DNA from 2 places in the Carnobacterium gallinarum DSM 4847 genome. Region 2 is predicted to be linked to the other one. Evidence: predicted binding sites of a transcription regulator. Region 2 holds the regulator's gene; the other holds the start of a gene.
What was found. Region 2 encodes HrcA, which represses chaperone genes, less so after heat shock. Its sites were predicted from a motif close to TTAGCACTCNNNNNNNNNGAGTGCTAA; they were not measured.
Positions count from the first base shown of each region.

Region 1: groES (co-chaperone GroES) is a predicted target of HrcA. The motif match lies at 2,710-2,736, and genes of this name have one in related genera.

Region 1 covers NZ_JQLU01000005.1:2,141,440-2,146,458, reverse strand. Annotated here, with positions in the region: gene BR43_RS14775 (metal-binding protein ZinT) at 1-641, shown strand, start outside; gene groL (chaperonin GroEL) at 709-2,334, opposite strand; gene groES (co-chaperone GroES) at 2,383-2,667, opposite strand; gene BR43_RS14760 (CPBP family intramembrane glutamic endopeptidase) at 2,974-3,630, shown strand; gene BR43_RS14755 (YdiK family protein) at 3,707-3,913, shown strand; gene BR43_RS14750 (redox-sensing transcriptional repressor Rex) at 3,995-4,648, opposite strand; gene BR43_RS14745 (ABC-F family ATP-binding cassette domain-containing protein) at 4,973-5,019, shown strand, end outside.
Region 2 covers NZ_JQLU01000005.1:2,971,005-2,976,406, forward strand. Annotated here, with positions in the region: gene BR43_RS18465 (NUDIX hydrolase) at 1-308, shown strand, start outside; gene BR43_RS18470 (GRP family sugar transporter) at 415-1,272, shown strand; gene hrcA (heat-inducible transcriptional repressor HrcA) at 1,459-2,496, shown strand; gene grpE (nucleotide exchange factor GrpE) at 2,515-3,060, shown strand; gene dnaK (molecular chaperone DnaK) at 3,155-4,981, shown strand; gene dnaJ (molecular chaperone DnaJ) at 5,127-5,402, shown strand, end outside.

The sequences.
Region 1 (5,019 bases), 830 kb from region 2:
AACAGACTGGAAAATCTATAGCTAGCGAATCTCAAACCAAAGAAAATTCAGCAAGTCTGGTTAGTGAACATGTAGAAAAGGAGCATTTCCATAGTCATGAAAAAACATCTGCAAGCCAAGGGATATTTGAGGATAGTGCTGTTCAAGATCGTCTATTATCTGATTGGGAAGGATCATGGCAATCTGTTTATCCATACTTAGTCGACGGCTCTCTTGATGAAGTCTTTAAAGAAAAAGCCAAAGATGGAGAAAAAAGCTTTGAAGAATACAAAGAATATTATGAAAAAGGTTATCAAACTGAAATTGAAGCAATTGATATTGTGAAAAATACTATTTCTTATCGAATTGATGGAAAGTGGCAGGAAGCTCAGTATGACTATTCTGGCTATAAAATTCTAACGTATGAATCTGGTAAAAAAGGTGTCCGCTATTTGTTTACAGCCACGACAACAAACATGCTAGCTCCAAAATATGTTCAATTTAGTGATCATATTATTGAACCTCAAAAAAGCTCACATTTCCATATTTATTTAGGAAATGAAAACCAGGATGTTCTTTTATCGGAAATGAAAAATTGGCCAACCTTTTTTCCAAGTACTCTGAATAAAAAAGAAATCATTCATGATATGTTGTACCATTAATCATTTTCCCCCACTAAAAAAGACTATCTCAACTCAATGAGATAGTCCTTATTTTTATTTACTTACCTTACATCATGCCGCCCATCATACTTGGATCCATTCCTGGTCCCATTGGTGCTTCTGGAGCTGGTTTATCTGCAACAACTGCTTCAGTTGTTAATAATAATGCTGCTACACTAGCTGCATTTTGTAATGCACTACGTGTTACTTTAGTTGGATCAACTATTCCAGCATCAATCATGTTTACCCATTCACCATTGGCAGCATTAAAACCAATTCCTGCTTCAACATGTTTTAATTTGTCTACAATTACGGAACCTTCAAGTCCAGCATTTTCAGAAATTTGGCGTAAAGGCTCTTCTAATGAACGCAATACAATCTTGATTCCTGTAGCAATATCACCTTCTGCTTCAAGTTCAGCAACTTTAGCTTGAACATTGATTAAAGCTGTTCCACCACCAGCAACAATTCCTTCTTCAACCGCTGCACGAGTAGCATTTAAAGCATCTTCAATTCTTAATTTGCGTTCTTTTAATTCTGTTTCCGTAGCTGCTCCAACTTTAACAACAGCAACTCCACCAGAAAGTTTAGCAAGACGTTCTTGTAATTTTTCTTTATCGAATTCTGATGTTGTATCTGCTGCTTGTGCTTTAATTAATGCAACACGGTGTTCAATATTTTCTTTTGCACCGGCACCTTCAACAATTGTTGTTGCATCTTTAGTCACAACTGCTTTACCAGCATGTCCTAATTGTTCAATTGTTGTATCTTTTAATTCTAAACCTAGGTCGTCTGTAATAACCGTTCCGCCGGTTAGGATTGCGATATCTTCAAGCATTGCTTTACGACGATCACCAAAACCAGGGGCTTTAACAGCAACTACATTAAATGTGCCACGAATTTTATTTAAGACTAAAGTTGGCAATGCTTCACCGTCAACATCATCAGCAATAATTAAAAGTGGACGACCTTGTTGAATAATTTGTTCTAGCATTGGTAAAATATCTTGAATGTTTGAGATTTTTTTATCTGTAATTAAGATATAAGGATTTTCAAGAACTGCTTCCATCTTATCATTATCTGTTACCATATATTGAGAAAGATAACCGCGGTCAAATTGCATTCCTTCAACTACATCTAATTCAGTTTCAATCCCTTTAGATTCTTCTATTGTGATAACACCATCATTGCCTACTTTTTCCATTGCATCTGCAATTAGTTGACCAATGCGTTCATCATCAGAAGAAATTGCTGCAACTTGTGCGATAGCTTCTTTTGAATTCACAACTTTAGAAATTGCATGCAATTCTTCAACAGCTGTTTTTGTTGCCAATTCAATCCCGCGACGAATGCCTACTGGATTTGCTCCAGCAGTCACATTTTTTAAACCTTCACGCACAATTGCTTGTGTTAAAACAGTTGCAGTTGTAGTTCCATCTCCTGCAATATCATTGGTTTTTGAAGCAACTTCAGCTACTAATTTAGCTCCCATATTTTCAAAATGATCTTCTAATTCGATTTCTTTAGCAATTGTCACACCGTCATTTGTAATTAATGGTGAACCAAATGATTTTTCTAAAACAACATTACGTCCTTTAGGTCCTAAAGTTACTTTTACAGTATTCGCTAAAACATCTACACCACGTAACATAGCGCTACGTGCATCTTCTGCAAATTTAATATCTTTTGCCATTTTTCCTTCACCTCATAATTAATTAGTTTTATTTTAAGTTTGTTTAAATTAGTCGACAATTGCAACTAAGTCATGTTCTTTAACAACTAAATATTCTTTACCTTCATATTTAACTTCTGTGCCTGAATACTTTTCAAATAAAACTGTTTCGCCAACTTTAACAGCTAGTTCAACTTTGTTTCCATTCTCCAGCACACGACCTTCACCGACAGCAATAACCGTTCCAGTTTGGGGCTTTTCTTGTGCAGAGCTTGTTAACACAATTCCACCTACTGTTTTCTCTTGTTCCTTGGCAACTTCAATTATGACACGATCTCCTAATGGTTTTAACACGTAAAATCCCTCCATCTTTCTGCAATTTTGCTTTTTCTTGATTTAGCACTCCTTATAGTTGAGTGCTAATCTACTCTTTTACTATAATCAAATTCAAACCAGATTGCAAGTAATTTGTTGTCTTTTTTATTAAAAATTTTACTTCTTTTTTTGAAAAAATCCCTTTAATTTTGATTTTAATTATTCTAACTTTGAAATTAATTAAAAGGACTGATTTTTTAAACCATCTAACGAGATAGTGTGTTATACTGTAAAACAAACTACTTTTATTTAAGTAAAATTTTATGGATAAAGAAGGTTATGCCCGTGAAAAAAATAACAGTTCATACTTCGCTTATGATTTTAATCACTTATTTAGCGGCTCAATTTGTTCCAATATTTATTGCTTTAATGGCACCCAAAAACTTACGAGCTGAGTTTTCAATATATGGTAGTTTAATTTGCTTTGCTTTAGGAGCAATTATTATGCTACTATTAAATCGTAAATCAACTATCCGCAATAGTTTGACTTTACAAGAATCAATTCCAGTTTCTAAAGTAATTATTTGGGGAATTGCAGGGTTTTTCTTAGCAATTTTTGCTCAACAAGTGGCAATGATGATTGAGGTCAATTTATTTAATTTCTCAACTAACTCTCAAAATACAATTGGAATTTTAACTATTATTCGTAAATATCCTTTGTATTTAGTTGCTACATCTATTTTTGGACCAATAATGGAAGAATTTGTTTTTCGTAAAGTAATCTTCGGATTCTTTTATGACTTAACAGGGGCAATTGGAGCAGCCGTCATTAGCTCATTACTCTTTGCTTTTATTCATATGGATGGTCATATTTTACTCTACTCAGCAATGGGATTTGTTTTTTGTTATCTTTACACAAAGACAAAAAATATTGCAACACCGATGATTGCCCATATATTAATGAATAGCACTGCCGTTTTAGCTAGTTTATTCTTCAATTAGTGTAAAAAATACGGATAAGGCTGTTACTTAAAAAAAGTTATGTTAGTTATAGCCACAGAAAGGATTTTTTAGTTAAATGAGCAAAAATGGATTTTTAAGCCAAATTATTTTCAACTATCTTTTAGCAGCCATATTTATTTGGTTTGCGATTGATTTTGTATCAACTTCTGGTTGGGGATTTTTCACAATTTTATGTGTCTTGATCGCAACAAATGATTTTGTTCGTGGAACAAAAATGTTGCAAATTTTTATTCAAATTAGTAAAAACAACAAATCTAATTAAAAAAATGAACTAGTGATAAAACCCATTTCTAAATCAAAAAAGAGAGAAAACAGATTTTTACTGTTTTCTCTCTTTTTTGATTTAAACTTCTTCCATTGGTTCATTCGCAGTATAGTGATCTAAGAAATAAATCAGCGTTTGCAATTCATTCGTTAAATCAACATTTTGTACTCGAATATCATCTGGAACTGAAATTCTTAATGGTGTAAAATTCATGATTCCTTTAACATTTGCATCAACCAATTGGTTTACTGTTTCTTGGGCTACTGGTGCTGGTACAGTTAAGATCACAACTTCAATCTGTTGTAATTTTAATTGCTCAACCATTTCACTCATTGGATAAACTGGAACACCACTAGCGATAGTTCCTACTAGATTCTCATCAATATCAAAAGCCGCACTAATTCGTGTATTATTGCTTTGGTGGAAATTATAATTTAATAAGGCATGACCAAGATTTCCGACTCCGATTAATGCAACATTTGTTAAACGATCTTGATTTAATGTTTTACTGAAAAAGTTCAATAAATCTTCAACATCGTATCCATAACCACGTTTTCCAAGCGCCCCAAAGTAAGAAAAATCTCTTCGGATAGTTGCGCTGTCAACTTTTACAGCATCACTAAGTTCCGTTGAAGAGACACGATCTTTTCCTGCGTCATTTAAAAAACGTAAATAGCGATAATAGATAGGCAAGCGTTTTGCTGTTGCCTTTGGTATTTTTTGATTTGGCATTTTCTTCCCTCCACTTACTTTTTTACTAATTTATTTGTTGAACCTTTTTGTGTGAAATTCACAATATCAATGGATTCGTATGTCTTTTCACAATTACATATTACACATTGAACAAACTAATTATAGCATGATTTAAGCATATTACCAGTTATCTGCTTAAACATTTTGATTTTTTATTTTCTCAAATTAGAGAATAATTCACAAGAGCTCACTTGTGAAGTCCTTCTTGTGCAAAACTTCTATAGAAAAAGATTTGTTTTCAATTCTATCTTTTTAAATTCTGTGCTACACTAAGAAAAGCAAGCATTAAGAAAGGATACTGAAATGATTTTACTACAAACGCAACAAGTAGCACGGTACTTTGGTGCCGA
Region 2 (5,402 bases):
AACTTGCTGATAATGATATTTTTTATGGGGGACAAATGACCTGGTTTGAAGATGGTAAGTTAACTGGTGGGTTGGAATTGTACGGTGCAGAACTTGATTTTGACTTTATTTATACAGTTCCTCAGGCAACACGGGAAGGAATTCTAGATTTCAAGAAAATTGATTGGATTTTTACTACTGGAAATAAAGGAATGCCAGATAATATTCCGTTTATCTTAAATGAATTGTTGAAAAAAGATGAAAAACAACGTTTTATCTGTTATTTTGAAGCGGGCATCTTTCAATCTATTGAAAAAGCACCATGGTAGAATGTTAATTAAGTAGCTAGAGAAATCTTTGTTTTAAGGGATATCATTTGTTTGAGTATTCAACCATTGTTATACTTTAGCTAAATCAACTGGAGGTGGATACTGAATGAATTTTATAATAGCTTTAATCCCTGCCTTAATGTGGGGAATCCAGCCATTAGTTGTTGCTAAAACCGATGGAAATGCTAAACAGCAATTATTAGGTTCCTCAATGGGAACACTTGTGTTGGCAACCGGTGCTTTATTTATTCAAGCTCCACATTATACACCGACTATTTTAATTGCTAGCTTCTTTTCAGGTGTTTTTTGCGGTATTGGTCAGATGAATCAATTTAGCTCTTATGAGAAGGTTGGGGTTTCATTTGCGCAACCAATTTTAACAGCTATTCAATTGATAGGAACAACTCTTTTTGGATTTTTAATCTTTCATGAATGGACTCATGCATGGCAGATTATTTTAGGTACCTCCGCATTGGGCTGTATTATTGTTGGTGCAACCTTTACTTCTAAAAAAGAGAATCCTATAAAAGTATCAGAGAAAAGCAAATTAAGTGCCGCAGTCACCATGTTGTTATCAGGTGGAAGTCTTGTTTTGTATGTTGTGATTACGAAGTTTTTTGGTATTAGTGGTTGGGATGCAATTCTGCCACAAGCAGTTGGTATTTTTGTGACAGCCTTATTCTTGACCCGTAAAGATAAAGCACAGCAATTTACAAAGGCAACATACTTAAATATTCTTCCAGGTGTGATCTGGTCACTAGGAAATTTAGCTTTACTATTTTCAAATCAGTTAGTTGGCGTGACAACTGGGTTTACATTTTCCCAGATGGGTGTTGTGATTTCAACATTAGGTGGTTTAGTCTTATTTAAGGAAAAGAAAACTAAAAAAGAGTTAAAATTTATTTATCTTGGTGTCTGTTTAGTCGTTCTTGGAGGCGTCTTAATTGGAGTAGCTAAAGGTTAAATGGACGTAAACTAAAAAATCCGACTAAGTATGTAGAAATGGCTACATACTTAGTTGTATTTTTTAAAATTAAGCAAAAAAAGTAAAAAAAATGATGGTATTTCATTGACAATGTTTAGGTTATTTGGTAAATTAATACTTGTATTAGCACTCATTGATGTTAAGTGCTAAAAAGAGGTGATATGCATGCTAACAGAAAGACAGATTTTAATACTAAGTTCAATCATTCGATTGTATACAGACTATGGAAATCCTGTTGGTTCCAAAACATTGATGAATGAAGCTGGCTTAAACTTCAGTTCTGCTACTATTCGGAATGAGATGGGACATCTGGAAGAGTTAGGTTTTATTCAAAAAACACATTCTTCATCTGGACGTATTCCATCAATAAAAGGGTACCGTTTTTATGTAGACTATCTTGTACATCCTGATCAAGTAACTGCTAAAGATATTGCGATTATCAAGTCTTCCTTTGGAAATGATTTTCATGAGCTAGACGAGATTGTTGCTGAATCAGCAGAAGTCTTATCGCAATTAACAAGTTATACAGCAATTACTTTAGGACCTGAATTAAAGGACAGTAAGCTAACCGGTTTTCGTTTGGTCCCTTTAAGCGACGTTCAAGTAATGGCGATCTTAGTAACAGACAAAGGTCATGTTGAAAATCAGATTTTTAACTTGCCGAAGAATATTGACGGATATGAATTGGAAAAGATTGTTCGTATTTTCAATGATCAGTTAGTGGGACATCCGCTAGTTGAAGTTTATCAAAAATTGAAAACAGACATTCCTTTTCTACTTCAAAAATACATTCGAACTCCAGTCGGAATTATCGATGTAGTGGACAATATCATTACCCGTGCAGCTCAAGATCGTGTATTTGTTAGAGGACGGATGAATATTCTAGACTTTAATGAAACGATGGATGTAGAAAAATTTAAATCAATTTATACCTTAATGGATGGTAGTCCTGATTTAGCTAGTTTAATCAGTCAAAGTCAGCAAGGAATTGAAGTTAGGATTGGACAAGAAATGCAAAATGACTTGTTTCAAGATTTTAGCTTGATTACAGCAAGTTACGATGTATTAGGTCATGGTTCCGGAACTATTGCATTATTGGGACCAACTAGTATGCCTTACTCTAGAATGATTGGTTTAGTAGATGTTTTCCGCAACGAGCTTTCACAAAAAATGATCGATTACTATCGCTCGATGGAAGAATAACGAAAAGGGGAATTTAATGTGACTAAAGAAAACAACAACGAAGAAGTAGTAGAAGAACTTCAAAATGAGACGGATTCACAAGAAATACTTGAAAATGAAGAGCTAGTTGAGGTGGATGAATTAGCTGAAACTAAAGTTGCTTTGGATGAAATGGAAGATCGGTACTTACGTTTACAGGCTGAATTAGCAAATATGCGTAAACGTGGTCAAAAAGAGCGAGAAGATGCAGCTAAGTATCGTTCGCAAAGTTTAGCTACGGAATTACTGCCAGTGATTGATAACTTAGAACGCGCAATGGCTACTGATATTGACGATGCACAAGCTGAAGGATTGAAAAAAGGGCTAGAAATGGTCATGACAACTTTCAGAACGGCATTGAAAAATGAAGGAATCGAAGAAATCAATCCGGTAAACGAGGCTTTTGATCCAAATTATCATCAAGCTGTTCAAACCCAACCAGTAGAAGAGGGACAAGCATCAGATACGATTGTCACTGTTTTACAAAAGGGATATGTTTTAAAAGATCGTGTACTACGACCAGCAATGGTTATTGTTGCACAATAATAGTAATGTAGTGTATTCACTGAGAAATCAGTTAGAATCAATAAAATTGTTTATAATCGAAGTAAAAAAATAAATAGTAAAGAGGGAATTTAAAATGAGTAAAATTATTGGTATTGACTTAGGAACAACAAACTCTGCAGTTGCAGTCTTAGAAGGCGGAGAAGCAAAAATTATTGCAAATCCAGAAGGTAACCGTACAACTCCTTCAGTAGTTTCATTTAAAAATGGTGAAATTCAAGTTGGGGAAGTTGCAAAACGTCAAGCAGTTACCAACCCAAATACAATTAGTTCAGTAAAACGCCATATTGGTGAAGCTGGTTATTCAATTGAAATGGAAGGCAAAAAATATACAGCTCAAGAAATTTCAGCGATGATTCTACAATACCTAAAAGGTTTTGCTGAAGATTATCTTGGTGAAAAAGTAGAAAAAGCTGTTATTACAGTTCCTGCTTATTTCAATGATGCACAACGTCAAGCAACAAAAGATGCTGGTAAAATTGCTGGTTTAGAAGTAGAACGTATCGTTAACGAACCAACTGCAGCAGCATTAGCATATGGTTTAGATAAAACAGATAAAGACGAAAAAGTTTTAGTATTTGACTTAGGTGGTGGTACATTTGACGTATCTATCCTTGAATTAGGCGATGGTGTCTTTGATGTATTAGCAACTGCTGGTGATAACAAACTTGGTGGAGATGACTTTGATAACAAAATCATTGACCACATGGTTGCAGAATTCAAAAAAGAAAATGCTATTGACTTATCTAAAGACAAGATGGCTGTTCAACGTCTGAAAGACGCTGCTGAAAAAGCGAAAAAAGACTTATCAGGCGTAACGTCAACTCAAATCAGCTTACCATTTATTACTGCTGGTGATGCAGGTCCATTACACTTAGAAATGACTTTAACTCGTGCTAAATTTGATGAGTTAACTCATGATTTAGTTGATCGTACAAAAGTTCCGGTTCGTCAAGCACTTAAAGATGCTGGTTTAACTGCAAGTGATATTGATGAAGTGATCTTAGTTGGTGGTTCAACACGTATTCCTGCTGTTGTTGAAGCAGTTAAAAAAGAAACAAACCAAGAACCTAACAAATCAGTGAATCCAGATGAAGTAGTAGCAATGGGTGCTGCGATTCAAGGTGGAGTTATTACTGGTGATGTTAAAGATATCGTGTTACTTGATGTAACGCCTTTATCATTAGGAATTGAAACAATGGGTGGCGTGTTCACTAAATTAATCGACCGCAACACAACAATTCCAACAAGTAAATCACAAGTATTCTCTACAGCGGCAGACAATCAACCAGCAGTAGATGTACACGTGTTACAAGGTGAACGTCCAATGGCAGCAGATAACAAAACTTTAGGTCGCTTCCAATTAACGGATATCCCTGCAGCTCCACGTGGTGTTCCACAAATCGAAGTATCATTTGATATCGATAAAAACGGGATTGTAAATGTACGTGCAAAAGATTTAGGAACTCAAAAAGAACAAACTATTACAATCAAATCTTCATCAGGTTTATCAGACGACGAAATCGAACGTATGGTAAAAGACGCTGAAGCAAATGCTGAAGCTGATAAAGCTCGTAAAGAAGAAGTAGATTTACGCAATGATGTAGATCAATTGCTATTCTCAGTTGATAAAACATTGACTGAATTAGAAGGAAAAGTTGATGCTGACGAAGTGAAAAAAGCAGAAGAAGCTCGTGATGAATTAAAAGCAGCTGTTGAAGCAAATGACATCGAAGGTATGAAAACTAAACGTGATGCATTGAATGAAATCGTTCAAGCATTAACTGTTAAATTATATGAACAAGCTGCACAACAACAAGCTGAAGAAAATCCAGAAGCTGCACAAGGCGGAGCAGATGATGTTGTAGATGCTGATTTTGAAGAAATCGACGAAGAAAAATAAGCTCAACTAATTAAATGCTCCAAGAAGGAAAGCCAAGGCAAAACGCTTTTGGCTTTTTCTTCTAGGATGTGGTATGCTTTTAAAGAATAATCGACAAACAAGCGAAATTAAATGAAATTTGCATGTGTACGATGGAGGGAAATAAATGGCAAAAAGAGATTATTATGAAGTTCTTGGTGTTTCTAAAGGTGCAGGCGACGATGAGATCAAAAAAGCTTATCGTAAATTATCAAAGAAATACCATCCAGATATTAATAAAGAAGCTGGAGCAGAAGATCAATTTAAAGAAATTGCTGAAGCTTATGAAGTTCTTAGTGATGCACAAAAACGTGCAGCTTACGATCAATATGGTCATGCAAGTACAGACCCTAACTTTGGCGGTGGAGGCTTTGGTGGCGGAGGCTTTGGTGGTTTTGGCGGA